4 regions of the Bradyrhizobium sp. SZCCHNS1022 genome follow, and region 2 is predicted to be linked to each of the others. Evidence: predicted binding sites of a transcription regulator. Region 2 holds the regulator's gene; each other region holds the start of a gene.
What was found. The regulator LexA, encoded in region 2, represses DNA repair genes until DNA is damaged. The targets are predictions, from matches to a motif close to TGTTCNNNNTGTGTTCNG.
Positions count from the first base shown of each region.

Region 1: QX071_RS03570 (YifB family Mg chelatase-like AAA ATPase) is a predicted target of LexA. The motif match lies at 1,711-1,728, and genes of this name have one in related genera.
Region 3: QX071_RS04615 (helicase-related protein) is a predicted target of LexA. The motif match lies at 1,539-1,556, and genes of this name have one in related genera.
Region 4: QX071_RS33190 (ribonuclease T2) is a predicted target of LexA. The motif match lies at 2,605-2,622, and genes of this name have one in related genera.

Region 1 covers NZ_JAUETT010000001.1:806,665-810,850, forward strand. Annotated here, with positions in the region: gene QX071_RS03565 (hypothetical protein) at 1-29, opposite strand, end outside; gene QX071_RS03570 (YifB family Mg chelatase-like AAA ATPase) at 124-1,662, opposite strand; gene QX071_RS03575 (putative bifunctional diguanylate cyclase/phosphodiesterase) at 1,890-3,866, shown strand; gene QX071_RS03580 (DUF2336 domain-containing protein) at 4,029-4,186, shown strand, end outside.
Region 2 covers NZ_JAUETT010000002.1:353,749-357,934, reverse strand. Annotated here, with positions in the region: gene glp (gephyrin-like molybdotransferase Glp) at 4-1,215, shown strand; gene lexA (transcriptional repressor LexA) at 1,495-2,193, shown strand; gene QX071_RS15160 (hypothetical protein) at 2,454-2,894, shown strand; gene QX071_RS15155 (hypothetical protein) at 2,979-3,215, shown strand; gene QX071_RS15150 (ComEC/Rec2 family competence protein) at 3,212-4,186, opposite strand, start outside.
Region 3 covers NZ_JAUETT010000001.1:1,021,297-1,025,482, forward strand. Annotated here, with positions in the region: gene QX071_RS04610 (DUF3108 domain-containing protein) at 470-1,279, shown strand; gene QX071_RS04615 (helicase-related protein) at 1,700-4,186, shown strand, end outside.
Region 4 covers NZ_JAUETT010000008.1:193,000-197,185, reverse strand. Annotated here, with positions in the region: gene QX071_RS33210 (ATP-binding protein) at 1-869, shown strand, start outside; gene QX071_RS33205 (DUF3617 domain-containing protein) at 980-1,552, opposite strand; gene QX071_RS33200 (hypothetical protein) at 1,588-1,905, opposite strand; gene QX071_RS33195 (hypothetical protein) at 2,071-2,535, shown strand; gene QX071_RS33190 (ribonuclease T2) at 2,666-3,397, shown strand; gene QX071_RS33185 (23S rRNA (adenine(2030)-N(6))-methyltransferase RlmJ) at 3,510-4,186, shown strand, end outside.

The DNA.
Region 1 (4,186 bases), on a different contig from region 2:
ATCATCACCAGCACTTTGAAACGCAACATCACATACCCGCCAATCCCGAGCCGACAACACCGGCTGTTATGGTTGGCGGAGTGTAAAGGGAACTGGTTACCGTCCTGTTGACGGAGGAGCGGCTCAGGCCGCGTGCCGCGCTTCGTCCGCGAGCGCGCGATAGGACAAGGCTTCGGCCAGATGCAGCCGCCCGATCTTGTCGGCATGGTCGAGATCGGCGAGCGTCCGGGCGACGCGCAGCACCCGATGATAGCCGCGTGCCGACAGCCGCATGGTCTCCGCAGCTTCGCGCAGCAGCTTCTGGCCTTGCGCATCGGGCTTTGCGATCTCGTCCAGCACGGCAGCCGGCGCCTCGGCATTGGTGCGGACTTGCGGCAGGCCGGCTGCCGCGTAACGCGCAAGCTGGATGCCGCGCGCCGTTGCGACGCGCGCAGCGACCTCCTTCGAGCCCTCGGCGGCTGGCGGCAGGATCAGATCGGCTGCGGTCACCGCGGGCACTTCGATGCGCAGGTCGATGCGGTCCATCAGCGGACCGGAGATGCGCATCTGATAGTCCGCGGTGCAACGCTCGATCCGGTTGCGCTTGCAGGCATAGCCGGGCTCGAAGGCGTTGCCGCAGCGGCAGGGATTCATCGCTGCGACCAGCATGAAGCGGGCAGGATAGGTCACGCGATGGTTGGCGCGCGAGATCGAGACCTCGCCATTCTCCAGCGGCTGACGCAGCGAGTCGAGCACGCGCGGATCGAACTCCGGCAGCTCGTCCAGGAACAGCACGCCCTGATGGGCGAGAGAAATCTCGCCGGGCTTGGCGCGCAGGCCGCCGCCGGTCAGTGCCGCCATGCTGGCCGAATGATGCGGGCTGCGGAACGGCCGTCGCGAGGTCAGCGCGCCGCCCTCGATCTCGCCGGCCACCGAGGCGATCATCGAGACTTCAAGGAGCTCGGCCGGTGACAGCGGCGGCAGGATCGATGGCAACCGCGCCGCCAGCATCGACTTGCCGGCGCCGGGCGCACCGATCATCAGCAGATGATGGCCGCCTGCCGCGGCGATCTCGAGCGCCCGCTTGGCGCTCTCCTGGCCTTTGATGTCGCGCAGGTCGAGCGCGCTCGACGGCGCCTCGTGGATCTTCGGCTGCGGCCGCGACAGCACCTGCGTGCCCTTGAAATGGTTGGCGATCTGGATCAGCGAGCTTGCCGCAATGATCTGGATATCGGGGCTGGCCCAGGCCGCTTCGGCCCCGCACGCAGCCGGACAGATCAGGCCTTCCTCGCGGGCATTGGCACCGATCGCGGCCGGCAGCACGCCGGCGACAGGCGCAATCGAGCCGTCGAGGCCGAGTTCGCCCAGCACGGTGAAGCCGCTCAGCGCATCCGGCGGGATGGCGCCGATCGCGGCCATCAGGCCGAGCGCGATCGGCAGGTCGTAATGGCTACCTTCCTTGGGCAGGTCGGCTGGCGCCAGGTTCACGGTGATCCGCCGGGCCGGCAGCGCAAGACCCGACGCGATCAGCGCCGAGCGCACCCGCTCGCGCGCTTCCGAGACCGCCTTGTCCGGCAGGCCGACGATGGCAAAGGCCGGCAACCCCGGCGCAACCTGGACCTGCACGTCCACTGCGCGGGCTTCGATCCCTTCAAAGGCAACGGTAGTGACGCGCTGGACCATGCCGCCCTCCCCAACGGGTGGAAGGTAACTGAAGACGCCAGTAGCCGCAAGAACAATACATGAACACGAGGAGGCGCCGCTGCGCGGCAATCAAGGACATCCGCCGGAGCGAATTAACGTCGCCTTAGGCCCCACTCTGGATGCTCGTTCCGCGCGAGCGGATCCTCCGGGCCACAATCACCACGTCGTTCCGTCAATTCGACCATTGAAGGCCGCCAGTGCCAAGCATGCAGATCAAGGATAGCGAGCTGAGGCCGGCGGCACTTGCGAGAGCGCAGGCGACGAGCCTGCTGCAAAATATCGCCCTGACTTTGCTCTCGAACGTTGCGATCGCGGTCTCGCTCGCGCTGCTGATCTATCTCGAGCATGGAGGGACGATCATCTCCTCCTGGCTCGCCGCCGCGGTCGCCTTTGCACTGGTCCGGGCCTGGTGGATTCTGAGGATGAAATCCTCGGGAATGCTGGAAACCGATCCGCAGCGGGTGCTGCGGTCCCTGACCGTCGCGGCGTTCCTGAGCGGGCTGCTATGGTCGGTCGTGCCGCTCTGCTTCGGGGCTTTCCTCGCCACGCAGACGATATACTGCGTTGTCTTCATCATGGCCGGGACGACGACCGGCGCAATCATCCAGAGTCTCGCCTATTCGCCGCCGGCGATTGCGTTTGGCGCGCCGCTCATGGGGGCCACGCTGTCGAGGATGCTGATGTCCGGGAGCGGCGTCAGCTACATCATCGCGCTCGACGTCCTCTTCCTGACCTTGATGCTGTTCCGGGCTGCCCGCGTCGGAGAGCGCGGCTTCATCGCCAGCCAAGTCACCGCATTCGAAGCCACGGACCTTGCCTCCTCGCTTGCGGAAGCCAACAGCGAGGTGCTGCATTCCAACCGCGCGCTGGAACGCCTCGTGCGCACCGATGCGCTGACCGGGCTTGCCAACCGGAGTCACTTCCGCGACGTCGCCGACGCGGCGTGCTCCGCTGGGCGGGGCGTCGCGTTCCTGCTGTTCGACATCGACAACTTCAAGACGATCAACGACACGCGCGGCCATGAAGCCGGGGATCGCGTCCTCGCGGCGGTAGCCGACGTGCTCCGGTCCAGCTGCGAGGCAGATGACCTGCCGGTACGGCTGGGCGGCGATGAGTTTATCGTGGTGTTCCAGGGCCGTGATGTCGAGGAGCGCGCCATCGCCTTCGCCGAACGGCTCAGCGAAGGCTTGCTGCAGCCATTGGCAATCGCAGGCCAGCCACAGTCCATCAGCTGCTCGATCGGCATCGCCGCGCACCTCGACGGCGATATCGATGTCGAGGTGCTCTGCGCCCGAGCCGATGCGGCGCTCTATCGGGCCAAAGAGGATGGGCGCGCCTGCATACGCGTGTTCGACGCGCAGATGCAGATTGAGCTGGCGCTGCAGCGTTGCCTCGATCTCGAACTGCCGCAGGCCCTGGCACGCGGTGAGCTCCACCTCGAATTCCAGCCGCAGGTCGTGATGGCGACGCGCGAGGTGATCGGCTTTGAAGCCCTGCTCCGCTGGCGGCACCCGCGGGTCGGCATGATCCCGCCGCCGGAGATTGTGCGTGCTGCCGTTCGGCTACGCTTGTCGGACAAGCTCACGAGCTTCGTCGCCGAACGGGCCTGCGCATTCGTGCGGGCGCTCGACGCGAGTCACGCGCCAAACGCCAAAGTCGCGATCAACGTCTCGCCGCGCGAGTTTTCGATCCATTCGCCTGCGACAATCCTCAACGACGCAGCGCAGCGATACGGCATCGACCCGCGGCGAATCGAGATCGAAATCACCGAGGAGGCGATGTTCGATCCGAAGCGTTGCGCGCAGGAGCTGGAGCTGATCCACGCATACGGATTTGGTCTGGCAATCGATGATTTCGGCGTCGGTCACTCCTCGATCTCCAACCTGGTGGCCCTTGAGCTCGATACCATCAAGATTGATCGCTCATTCGTCCATGGCCTCACGACGAGCTGCCGAAACCAACAACTGATCACGGCAATTACCGCGGTCGCCTTGCCGCTCGGGCACAGGATCGTCGCCGAGGGAGTGGAGACGGAGGAAGAGGCGCGACTGCTGCGGACGCTCGGATGCATCTACGGGCAGGGCTGGCTCTACGGTCGCCCGATGGTGGATAGCGACGCGATCGCATGGTTGACGTGCAGTCAAGGCAGCGAGGTCGGTGCCGACGCAGTCTCGGCCGCCTGATCCCTTAACGTGGCTTTAGGCGGACGCTTGCATGCTCTGGCAGGGTCGTGCCGGCGCTGCCGGTCGGGCTGACATCCTCGCGACGCAAGAGGTAAACGAACCATGACTCAAAGGCATCCGGTGCTCCCGGCGGCACGACAGGCCGCTCCTGAGAGCAGGACGATGTCCGATCTGTCGATCGAAATCTTGCGCAAGACGACCGCGCTGCTTCTGTCCGGGCCACGGCCGCACGCAGCCGAGCAACTCGATCTGTACGATCAGATCTTTGCCCGGCTGTTGCCGCAGGTCGGCGTCGAAGCGCTGGCCGAGTTAAGCGCCGC
Region 2 (4,186 bases):
TTCATGGCCCTGATGCCGGTCTCTGATGCCTTGGCCTTGGTGCTCGACGGCGCCGCGCCGCTGCCGGAGGAAAAGGTCGCGCTGGACCAGGCCTATCACCGGGTGCTGGCGCGGGACGTCGCGGCGCTGCGGACCCAGCCGCCGCAGCCGATGTCGGCGATGGACGGCTATGCGGTCCGCGCCGCGGATGCCGACCGCGCCCGCGCCACGCTCAAGGTCATCGGCGAGATCGCGGCCGGCCGGCCGTTCGATCGCACGCTCGGGCCCGGCGAGGCCGCGCGCATCTTCACCGGCGGCGTCGTTCCCGACGGCGCCGACGCCATCGTGATCCAGGAGGACACGATCGCGGATGGCGACCACGTCACCATCACCGAAGCGGCCAGGAAGGGCCGGCATATTCGCCCGGCCGGCGCGGATTTCCACGAAGGCGACGTGCTGCTCAAAGCCGGCCGACGCCTGAGCGATCGCGACCTGTCGCTCGCCGCCAGCATGAACTATCCCGAGCTCCCGGTGCACCGCCGCCCCAAGGTAGCGCTGCTTGCCACCGGCGACGAGCTGGTGATGCCGGGGTCGAATCCCGGTCCCGGCCAGATCGTCTATTCCAACGGCTACGCGCTGCGCGCCCTGGCGCGCGCCGAGGGCGCAGATCCCATCGACCTCGGCATCGCCGCCGACACGCTGGACTCGACGGTCGCAGGCATCCGCCGCGCGCGCGAGGCGAAAGCCGACATCCTGATCACGACCGGCGGCGCCTCGGTCGGCGATCATGATCTGGTCAAGCAGGCGCTGGACGCCGAGGGCGTGGACATGGCGTTCTGGAAGATCGCGATGCGCCCGGGCAAACCGATGATGCATGGACGGTTGGGCCAGATGCGCGTGATCGGCCTGCCCGGCAATCCCGTCTCCTCCTATGTCTGCAGCCTGTTGTTTCTGGTGCCGCTGATTCGGAAGCTCGTGGGCTTGGCTCAAATCCACCCTGCCCGCGAGACTGCGCTGCTCGGCCGCGACCTCGCCGCCAACGACGTCCGCGAGGACTATCTGCGCGCGCGGCTCGAGGTGCGCGCCGACGGCGCGCTGGTCGCAACGCCGGTGACGCATCAGGATTCCTCGCTGCTCGGCAACCTCGCGCTATCGCAGGCCCTGGTGATCCGCCCGGCTTTTGCGCCCGCGGCAAGTGCCGGCTCCGTCTGCGAGATTCTGAGGCTGCCAGACTAAACAGGGTGCAGCTGCCAAATATACCGCCAGGGATCTCGCAGCTATTTTGCGGGCATCGAGCAGGCATCTTGCGCACCACCTTCATTGCAAATTAATGATTGCAGAACACATATCGAACAGATAGTGTCCGTTCATGATTTGTTTCGAAGATGTTGCGGGCGCCGCGAACTGAGGACGTTTCGAACGAGAACGCTTCAAACGAGAACGTCTTGAACGAGAGCGTCTTGAACAAGAACGTCTCGGGCGAGAACGACACATCAACCTGGGGATCTGGTCGAGATGCTGACGCGCAAACAGTACGAACTTCTGCGGTTCATCAACGAACGTCTGAGGGAAGCTGGCGTGCCGCCCTCCTTCGATGAGATGAAGGACGCACTCGATCTGCGCTCGAAGTCGGGCATCCATCGTCTGATCACCGCGCTGGAAGAGCGCGGCTTCATCCGCCGCCTGCCCAATCGCGCGCGCGCCATCGAGGTGATCAAGCTGCCCGAACTGTCCCAGGCGGCGAACAACCGGCGTGGCTTCACGCCGTCTGTCATCGAAGGTAATCTCGGCAAGGTGCGCACCAGCACGCCGGCGATCGACGAGGGCGATCGTCCCGTCGCCGTCCCGGTGATGGGCCGCATCGCTGCGGGCACGCCGATCGAGGCGCTGCAGACGCGCAGCCACACCATCAGCGTCCCGGCCGACATGCTCGGCTCCGGCGAGCATTATGCGCTGGAAGTCCGCGGCGACTCGATGGTCGATGCCGGCATCCTCGATGGCGACATGGCGCTGATCCAGCGCAACGACTCCGCCGACACCGGCGACATCGTCGTCGCGCTGATCGACGATGAGGAAGCCACCTTGAAACGTTTCCGCCGGCGCGGCGCCTCGATCGCACTGGAGCCGGCCAACACCGCTTATGAAGTCCGCATCCTGCCGCCCAACCGCGTCAAGATCCAGGGCAAGCTGATCGGGCTGTACCGCAAGTACTGATCGTCACGCGCGCGAACTGGATCGCGCGCAATTTGATCTGACGCGTTGGAGGTCTCTTCCGACGGCGCTGATGATGATTGCACTTCGATCGCGATGCAACACGCTCAAACGCTTGTGATCGCGAAGCGCCGTACGGGGTGCAGATCAGCGCAGAATTGCCGTCAAGCACGCGCTAACATCGTTCCTGATGTCCACTCTGATAGAGGCCTGCGCCTGTCCGGGGGGAGCGTGGGTTGCTATCTCGAACGAGGAGCGATCCGATGTGTGACTATAGCCTGCATGCTGTTGCGTCCCGCCCGGCGAAAGTCGGGGAAACGCTGATCTCGACGACGTTCCGCGGAACCTCGACCCGCGGCTTCGCCTCCGAGAGCGAGCCGAATGTCGCCGTGTGTATGCTGCCCGGGACGGAATTGGCGTTTGCCGACGACGTTCGCTACGACAGCCGCTGGATCTGGACCCGCACGATCCGCGACCGCGTGGCCAAGTTCAACACGATCGAGAAGCATGTGCCCGATCGCCACCATGATGCGATCGAGTTCGCAGATGGTCGGCATGTGCTGGTGACCCAGCTCTGCGAGGGACAACGCGTCACCGTGCTGCAATTGCCCGCGACCAAGCAGCCGGCCGAGCGCAGGCCGCTGGGCACCGAGGCTTCGAGCAGCAGCGAAACGACGCCGGTGCGGCGGATCTCGATCACCTGAACTGAGAAGCGCAACGGATGCGAAGACAAATGGGAACATTCGGCCCTCGGCGGAAGTTATGGTTCGCCGGGGGGAGAATGGCCCGTGGTCAACAAGATCAATTGGCAAAAGGCCGGGCGCATCACTGAGCCCGGTCGTTACATATTCACGTTCGGATGGCTGACCGTGACGGCCGACGATATCGCGGTCTGGCAGCAACATCCCGATGCGCTGTTCACCCTGGTGGAGCTTCCACCGCCATCGCGAAGCCCGTCGGATGGCGACGAGGACGACGACGCATCCGAATATCATCTCGGCACGTTCGAACTGCCGGATTGCTAATCCACCGCCCCCTGCTCCGCCTCCGGCGGCGTCGCGTCCTGGGATCTTGGCGCCGGCGAGCGCGGCGCCAGCGTTGCCTGGAAATCGCCCGCATCGGGAGCAGCCGGCCACCACGGCCGCTGCGTGCCGTTGGGCCGGACGGCCTCGACCGCAAAGCCGTCGCCGCGCCGCGTGAGGGCCAGTCCACCCTGATGCTGCAGCCGGTCGCGATCTACCACTAAGGCCGTGCAATCGGGCGGCGCTTGCCTGACTGTCACGACCAGTGCGGCCCGCGCGCAATCGTCCTCCAGGGCCTCGGCGCGCAGCGCGAGCGAGACGAAGCGGCCATCGGCAAGCGGCACCACGCAGCCGGCGTCATCGCAGGACACGCCGTCGCCGAGCGAGCTATCGGCCGGCGTTCGCGCATCGGCATCGGCGGCGAGCCATTCCTGAGCAAGGAAGGCGTCCTTACCCGTCCGGATGAGATGCAGCCGGCCCTCGCGGCCGCGCACCGCGACGTTGCGGCCATCGGCGGAGATCAGCATGTCCGGCTGCGGCGTCATCAGCGCCCAGAGAATCGAAGCCGCAAGCAGACCCGCGCCGCTCCAACGCAGCGGCGTGCGCAGCAGACCCATCAGGATGAGGCCAAGACTTGCGGCGATCACGGGACCGATGCCGAACGCATGGATGCGACCGACCGCGCCGGGCAGGTTTGCCACCCAGCGCGTCACCGCGATCATCCAGTCGATGCCCCATCCCATCAGCGACCAGAACGGACCGTCGAGCCCGAGCGGCGCCGCGAGCAGTCCCAGCAATCCGGCCGGCATGACCAGAGCGGAGACCACCGGCATCGCCGCGAGATTGGCGAGCACGCCGTAGGGTGTCACGCGATGAAAATGAAACGCGGCATAAGGCGTGGTCGCGAGCCCCGCGATCAGCGAGGCCAGCAGCAGCATGGCCAGTTCGCGGCCGCCCCATAGTGCGATGCGCGC
Region 3 (4,186 bases), on a different contig from region 2:
GGCGAATACGTCAAGTTTTTGAAGGCGGGTAACTGGCGCCTTTCGAGATGCGGTGGCTCCCGCCCTTTGCGCGACGCGGGTCAGGGGGTAGCCGTCAAAGTTCCGTTTTTCCAGGGCGGCGCCCGCAATCACCTACAAGTCAGAAATCTGACGCGAAATCAACACTGTAGACTCTGGCCGGTCACCATATAAAGAGCATAATCGGGGCGGTACGATAGGCTGGATGCCGTTGGCGCGGCCCAATAGACTTTCGGCCCCGCAAGGGACCCGGCGCGGGAAATGCCGCGCCGACGCCGAGTTGCGTTGTGCGTTGGATTTTTTCGCTTAAGTAACGAGGCGATCGCGCAGAGGTGCGCGAGCAGGCGTTTTGGCAGGACGGCCCTTTGAAGTGACCCATCGCGCAGCTCCCTTGATCGTCGCGCCCTCCTGTGGTCGCGGCCTTGCCCGCGGCGTCGCACGTGGCGCGACCATCGCGGTCGCGCTTGTCCTGGTGCTGTTCGCCGCCGTTCCACAAGCTTCCGCGCAGGGCCGCCTCGATGCCGTATATGAGGCGACGCTCGCCGGCATCCCGATCGGCAAAGGCACCTGGGCCATCGAGATCGGCGAGGATCAGTATGGCGCGGCCGCGCAAGGCGGCACCGCGGGGTTGCTGAAGAGCTTCTCGCAAGGTTCGGGCCAGGGCTCGGCACAGGGGCGGATCGTCAACGGGGCGCTGGTCGGCCAGAGCTACCAAGCCTCGACCACTGCGGGGAAGAAGTCCGAACAGATCCGCATCACGCTTACGAATGGTAACGTGAAGGAGTTCAGCATCGATCCGACGCCGCCGGTCGATCCCGACCGCATTCCGGTGACGGAGGCGCATAAGCGCGGCGTGTACGATCCGATGACCGCCTCGCTGTTGCGCGTCCCCGGCAATGGCGATCTGCTGACGCCGGAGGCCTGCCACGCCGGCGCGCCGGTGTTCGACGGCCGCATGCGCTACGAGCTCAAGCTCGATTTCAAGCGCCTGGAAAATGTGCGGGCCGAAAAGGGCTATCGCGGGCCGGCGTTGGTCTGTGCCATCTACTTCACGCCGGTGGCGGGCTATATTCCAGACCGGCCCGTGATCAAATATCTGGCCAGCGCGCGCAATCTCGAGATTTATTTCGTGCCGATCGCGGGGACCCGCATCCTGGTGCCGTTCAGGCTGGTGATTCCGACCCCGTTTGGAACCGGCGTGCTGGAGGCGACCAGCTTCGTCACCCAGGCCACCCCGCCGCGTGTGGCGAAAACGCAGTAGCGGCTCGCCCGCCGACTTTCCGCCAAAGGGAGACGGTCCCTCTGGATCGTCCGTTGTCGCAATTCCCGCGTGAATCCGTTTGACTCTTGCTCGAATCTGATTCGACTCGCGCTCCGAAAAAGCCGCGCCGAATCCGTCGCAAAACCGTTGCTTGTGGTTGCTCCAAAAACTTGATCTAGTGCGGTCTTTCACCTCACGCGCGAGATGTTGCGGTGAACGAAGCCGGAAAGCCGCCGGAGTCAGCGATTCGGGCGCGATTCGTTCTCCGGGCGTTCCGAAGCTTAAGGTGCGACACTATATGCGTAGCAAATTGACACAGCCGGGTGCGGTCGCGACCTTCTGAAATCGCTTCAAAACTCGGTTCCATCGCGTGTAACAGCACACGCGCACATCACGCCGGCAAAGACCTAAAATTAACGAATGGCCTTCTCGTCCTCTTCGGCTGCCTCGCCCTTCGAGCGCACGCCTGATCGTGCTCCGGGCTCCGGCGTCACCGCCGTGCTCGGTCCGACCAACACCGGCAAGACGCATCTCGCCATCGAGCGCATGCTTGCGCATTCGTCGGGGATCATCGGCCTGCCGCTGCGCCTGTTGGCGCGCGAGGTCTACAACAAGATCGTCGATCGCACCGGCTCCGACGCAGTCGCGCTGATCACCGGCGAAGAGAAGATCAAGCCGAAAAATCCGCGCTATTGGGTCTCGACGGTCGAAGCGATGCCGCGCGATCTCGACGTATCGTTCCTTGCCGTCGATGAGATCCAGATCGCAGCCGATCTCGAGCGCGGCCATGTTTTCACCGACCGCATTCTCAACCGGCGCGGCCGCGACGAGACGTTGTTGTTGGGGGCTGCAACGATGCGGCCGATCATCGAGCGGCTGCTGCCGGGCGCTTCGATGGTGACGCGGCCACGGCTGTCGCAGCTCGAATTCGCCGGCGACCGCAAGATCACGCGCCAGCCGAGGCGGACCGCGATCGTCGCCTTCTCGGCCGACGAGGTTTATGCGATTGCCGAACTGATCCGACGCCAGCATGGCGGCGCGGCGGTGGTGCTGGGCTCGCTATCTCCGCGCACGCGGAACGCGCAGGTGGCGATGTTCCAGAACGGAGATGTCGACTATCTCGTCGCCACCGACGCGGTCGGCATGGGCCTCAATCTCGACGTCGATCACGTCGCCTTTGCCTCCGACCGCAAATACGATGGCTATCAGTTCCGTCGTTTGACGCCCGCGGAATTCGCCCAGATCGCCGGCCGCGCCGGCCGGGCTACGCGAAATGGCACCTTCGGCACGACCGGACGTTGCGCGCCCTTCGAGCCCGAACTCGTCAATGTGCTGCAGAACCACACCTTCGATTCCGTGAAGGTGCTGCAATGGCGCAATGCGCGGCTGGATTTTTCGTCTTTGGGCGCGCTGCAGGTGTCGCTGGCTTTGCCGCCGGCGCATGAGGCGCTGACGCGGGCGCCCGTTGCCGAAGATTTGCGCGTGCTGGATCACGCGGCGCGCGACGCGGATGTGCGGGATTTGGCGCATGGCGCGGCGGCGGTCGAGCGGTTGTGGGAAGCCTGCCAGATCCCGGACTACCGCAAGCTGTCGCCGGCGGCCCATGCCGAGCTCGTCACCACGGTGTTCGGCTTTTTGATGCAAAAAGGGCGGATTCCGGACGCGTGGTATGCCGCTCAGGTCGACCAGGCCGACCGCATCGACGGCGATATCGACACGCTATCGGGCCGGATTGCACAAATTCGCACCTGGACCTTCGTCGCCAACCGGCCGGATTGGCTGGCCGATCCCGATTATTGGCAGGGAATTACCCGCGATGTTGAAAATAAATTGTCAGACGCCCTGCATGAACGGCTCACGGAGCGTTTCGTTGATCGTCGTACCAGTGTATTGATGCGGCGCCTGCGGGAGAACAGTGTTTTGAATACGGAAATCGGCAAGACTGGCGAAGTGATCGTCGAAGGGCATGCGATCGGCCGGCTGGATGGATTCACCTTCGCGCCCGACGCCGCCGAGGCCGGCTCCGAAGCCAAGGCCCTGCAGGCTGCGGCCCAGAAGGCTTTGGCCGGCGAGATCGAGGCCCGCGCTGAAAAGCTCTCCAACGCGCCCGATGAGCATTTCGTGCTCACCGCCGACGGTACGGTCCGTTGGACCGGGGATGCGGTCGCCAAGCTGGTGGCGGCTGACGACGCGCTGCATCCGCGCCTGCGCATCATCGCTGACGAGCGTCTTACCGGCGCTGCGCGCGACAAGGTCCAGGCGCGCCTCGATCTGTGGCTGAAGACGCATATCGAGAAGCTGCTGGGCCCGCTGTTCGAACTGTCCAAGGCGGAGGACATCACCGGCATTGCGCGCGGCATCGCCTTCCAGCTCGTCGAGGCGCTCGGCGTCATCGAACGCAGCAAAATCGCGAGCGAGATGAAGGATCTCGATCAGCCCTCGCGCGCAACCTTGCGCAAATACGGCGTGCGCTTCGGCGCCTATCACATCTACCTGCCGGCGCTGCTCAAGCCTGCGGCGCGCGCCCTCGCGGCGCTGCTGTGGGCGGAGAAGCAGGGCAATGTCGACATGTCCGCGCTGACCGGCGCGCAGCATCTGGCAAGCTCGGGGCGTACCTCTTTTCCCGTCGACAAGGCGCTGCCGCGGGACGCCTATCGCGTGCTTGGCTACAAGCAGGCCGGCGAACGTGCCGTGCGCGTCGACATTCTCGAGCGGCTGGCCGATCTGATCCGGCCTGCGCTGGCCTGGCGGGAAAATGCTCCTGGCGAGAAGCCTGCAGGCGCTTTCGACGGCCGCGGCTTCGTGGTGACGCAGGCGATGACCTCGCTGACGGGATCGGCCGGTGAGGATTTTGCCTCGATCCTGCGCGCGCTTGGCTATCGCATGGAGAAGCGCCCGCCGTTGCCG
Region 4 (4,186 bases), on a different contig from region 2:
AGCGCAGCGCGGCCTATGCCTCCAACACCGACATCTTCCTGTTCTGGATGGTCGGCACCTCGTCCATCCTGCTCATCGTCTCGGTGCTGTTCCTGCGCAACCAGATCAAGCCGATCCTGCGACTGGCGGATGCGGCCGAGAGCTTCGGCAAGGGCCGCGAAGCCCCGAACTTCCGGCCGCGCGGCGCGCGCGAGGTGCGGCGGGCGGCGCACGCCTTCCTGGAAATGAAGGCCCGGATCGAGCGCACCATGGACCAGCGCACGGCGATGCTCGCCGGCGTGAGCCACGACCTGCGCACCATCCTCACCCGCTTCAAGCTCGAGCTCGCCTTGCTCGGCGACGGCCCCGAGATCGATGCGATGCGCAAGGACATCGACGAGATGTCCGGCATGCTGGAAGACTATCTCGCCTTCGCTCGCGGCGACGGCGGCGAGGTGGCGCAACCGACCGACATCTCGAACGCGCTGGAGGAGTTGCGCAGCGATGCCGAGCGCAACGGCCACACGGCCTCGGTCGCATTCCGGGGCCTGCCGGTCGTCACGGTGAAACCGCAGGCGCTGAAGCGCTGTCTCGGCAATCTCGTGTCCAACGCGGCGCGCTATGCCGACACGATCGCGATCTCAGGCCATCGCGATCACCGCTACCTCACGATCACCGTCGATGATGACGGCCCGGGCATTCCGCAGGCGATGCGCGAGGAGGTGTTCAAGCCGTTCCTGCGGCTCGATCATGCGCGCAATCAGGACGAGGGCGGCACCGGTCTCGGGCTTGCGATCGCCCGCGACATCGCCCGCTCCCATGGCGGCGACATCATGCTGGGCGAGAGCCCGGCGGGCGGCCTGCGCGCGACGGTGCGCATTCCGGTGTGAAGGCTGCAAAAGCACGGCAGCCAAGCGACAGGCTCGCGGAGTGTAGGAATCGGACGCTCGGGTGTCGCCGGGGCCTCAGTGATGCCCCTGTGCCTGCGCTCGAATCCCGCCTACTGCTTGGCGCCGGGAATCAATGCCTTCAGCTTGTCCATGTCTTTGACGTTCAGCTTGAAGCCACCGCCTGGCATCACGATGTCACCGGGCTTCTGACCCGGCTTGCAGGCCCCCAACCACTTCGCCTCGATCGTCATCGTGGTGTCGCGCAGGACCTTGGCCAGGCTGGTGTCGCGCACGACATTGCTCACGCCCTCGCTGTGTGAGGTCGTCTTCACCGTGTAGGCCGAGTTGAAGTCGCCGGTGATCTCGGCATGTGAGGCGGTGTTCACGCCGCGCATGCTGCATACCGAATCGACGACATAGCCGGTCGGCGTCTTCTGCACGTCCTGCTTGGAGCAGATCTGCTTGGCCATCGGCGAGACCATGTTGTTGAGGTCCTTGTCGGTGGTCTCGTCGGTGCAGTGCTGCATGGTCATGTCGGGCATCTGCGAGCCCGTCCTGACCATCTTCATTTCCCAAAGCCCCGGCTTGCGGGTCGGCAGCTCGGCGGCGAATGCGTTGCTGAGGGATGCCGCGAGCAGCACGCTGCATCCCAACAGCTTCGCGCCGACCTGTCCGCGGATCATATTCGCCTCAGCTTCCCGGGTGATTCCAGACCGGCTCAGTACAGCGTGCGCAACGGACGCTGCGCCGAGCCGTACGGCACCCAACGGCACGAGAACGACAAATAGCCGCCATACCGGGCGTCCACCGCCAGGAACTTGACCACCTTGCCGTAGGACGCGCAGTGGTCGACCGCCAACTGCCTGGCATCGGTGGTCTGGGCGAGCGAATAGGCGATGATGCCGCCGGTGTCATTACCCTTGAATGCCGGCACCCAGTCGGCCCGAGCCGGGCCTGCAGCCAGCGCGACGCCCACGGCCATCAGCCCGACGGCCTTGGAAACGACGTCGAAAAAACTGGGCTTCGTCATCAGCATTGCAATCTCCATCGGTTAGCTCCCATCCTAAATGGGCTGTCCGCGCAAGAAAAGAACACCGCGCGCGGAGTCCCCGACTTGTCGTGGAGTGTTGCCGCGTTGCACTTGACCTCATCAGGCCGGCACGGCACGTTCCGTTCTTCTCTCCAGCTTTGCGGATGGCCTATGCGCGACCTCAGCATCTCGTTCAAGACCATTGGCGCTGTCTGCGGCGCGGTGCTCGGCGTTGTCACGGCTGTTGCCCCAGCGCAGGCTGCCAACCCGCTCGAGCTGAACTTCTGGCTGTCGGGTCCGAAATATGATGGCCGCCTGTCCCCCTGCGAATCGGCCCTGTCCAGAGTCGCCAGCGACTTCCGGGACAAGGAAAGCACGTTCTGGAATTCCTCGTTGACCATCACGGGCTTTTCAAACATCCACGAAATCGCTTTCCGGCCCTGGCAGTCCGACAATATTCCGCGACGCTACTGCACCGGCACCGCGATGATCAGCGACGGCAAGGCGCGCACCGTCAATTTCTCGCTGATCGAGGATGCCGGCTTTGCCGGTTACGGCGAGGGTGTCGAATTCTGCGTGGTCGGCCTCGACCGCAACTGGGCCTTCAACCCCGCCTGCCGCGCGGCGAAGCCCTAAGACTCCCACCGACTGAACGGGACTGGACGAGACGCGTCGCAGGCTTTCGCCGGCGCGCGGCTCCAATTTTGTTCTTGAATTGTTCTTTCGCCTCCTGGTAGAGTTCTCGCCATGTTCCTGGGAGCTCGTCATGTTGGATCGGTTGTCTGATCGCCTGCCCACCTACTCCGGCCGCGGACTGCGGACAATTCAGATCCTCGCCGCTCTCGCGCTCAGCGGGATCACCCTGTGGTCGGCCCAGCTCTCGCCAGCCCAGGCGCAAGACCGCCGCCAGAACGCACCGGGCGCATTCGATTTTTACGTGCTGTCCTTGTCCTGGTCGCCCTCGTTCTGCGCGGACGTCGAGGAGCGCGGCAATGGCGGACGGTCCCAGCAGTGCAGCGGCCGTCCCTACTCTTTCGTGGTCCACGGGCTCTGGCCGCAATATGAGAACGGCTATCCGGAGTATTGCGAGCAGCCGTCGCCGCGGCTGCCGCGCAACATCATGGTCTCGATGCTCGACCTGATGCCGGCGCCGGGGCTGATCTACAACGAGTGGGACAAGCACGGCACCTGCTCCGGACTGCCGGCCAAGGCCTATTTCGAGACCATCCGCAAGGCTCGGGCGGTGATCAAGATTCCGCCGGAATTCCTCGACTTGTCCGAGCCCAAGACGGTGACGCCGGCCGCGGTCGAGGAGGCCTTCGTCAAGGCCAATCCCAACCTCACCAATTCCGCCGTCGCCGTGACCTGCAACCGCACCCGGCTCAGCGAGGTCAGGATCTGCCTCTCGAAGGAGCTGCAGTTCCGCTCCTGCGATGAGATCGATCGCCAGGCCTGCCGCCGCGACGAAGTCACGATGCCGCCAATCCGCGGCGGCTGAGGCCCGCGATCTCGTTCAAGGCGTAATCCCTGGAACGGCGCCATCGCTGATGAGCGCTGTTTCCGTGATGATGCAGGGTTACTTTCGTCGCAAGACGTCGTAACTCACAGCGATGAACTACCGTCACGCCTTTCATGCCGGCGGCTTCGCCGACGTCATCAAGCACATCGTGCTCACGCGCATCCTGATCTATCTGCAGGAGAAGCCGGCCGCGTTCCGCGTGATCGACACCCATGCCGGCGCGGGTCTCTATGACCTCACGGGCGAGGAGGCCAGCCGCAGCGGCGAATGGCGGACCGGAATTGCCCGCATCATGCAGGCGCGATTCTCCGATCAGGCGCTTGCTCTGGTTGCCCCCTATCTCGACATCGTCCGGGCCTTCAATCCCAAGGCCGAGCTCGCCGCCTATCCCGGTTCACCCTTGATCGCGCGCGCCCTCCTGCGGCCGCAGGACCGGATGACGGCCTGCGAGCTCGCACCTGTCCCGCGCAAGCATCTGATCGACGTGCTGCGGCGCGATACCCAGGCCCGCGTCGTCGATCTCGATGGCTGGGTGGCGCTACCGGCTTTCGTGCCGCCAAACGAACGGCGCGGCCTCGTGCTGATCGATCCCCCCTTCGAGGCGAAGGATGAATTCGAGCGGTTGGGCGAGCGCTTCGCAATCGCATTCGCCAAGTGGCCGACTGGTATCTATTTGCTCTGGTATCCAGCAAAGAGCCGCCGTGCGACCGACGAGTTGGTGCAGCACGTGGCGGGGCTGGCGGCGGCGGCAAAACCGCCCGGTAAGTT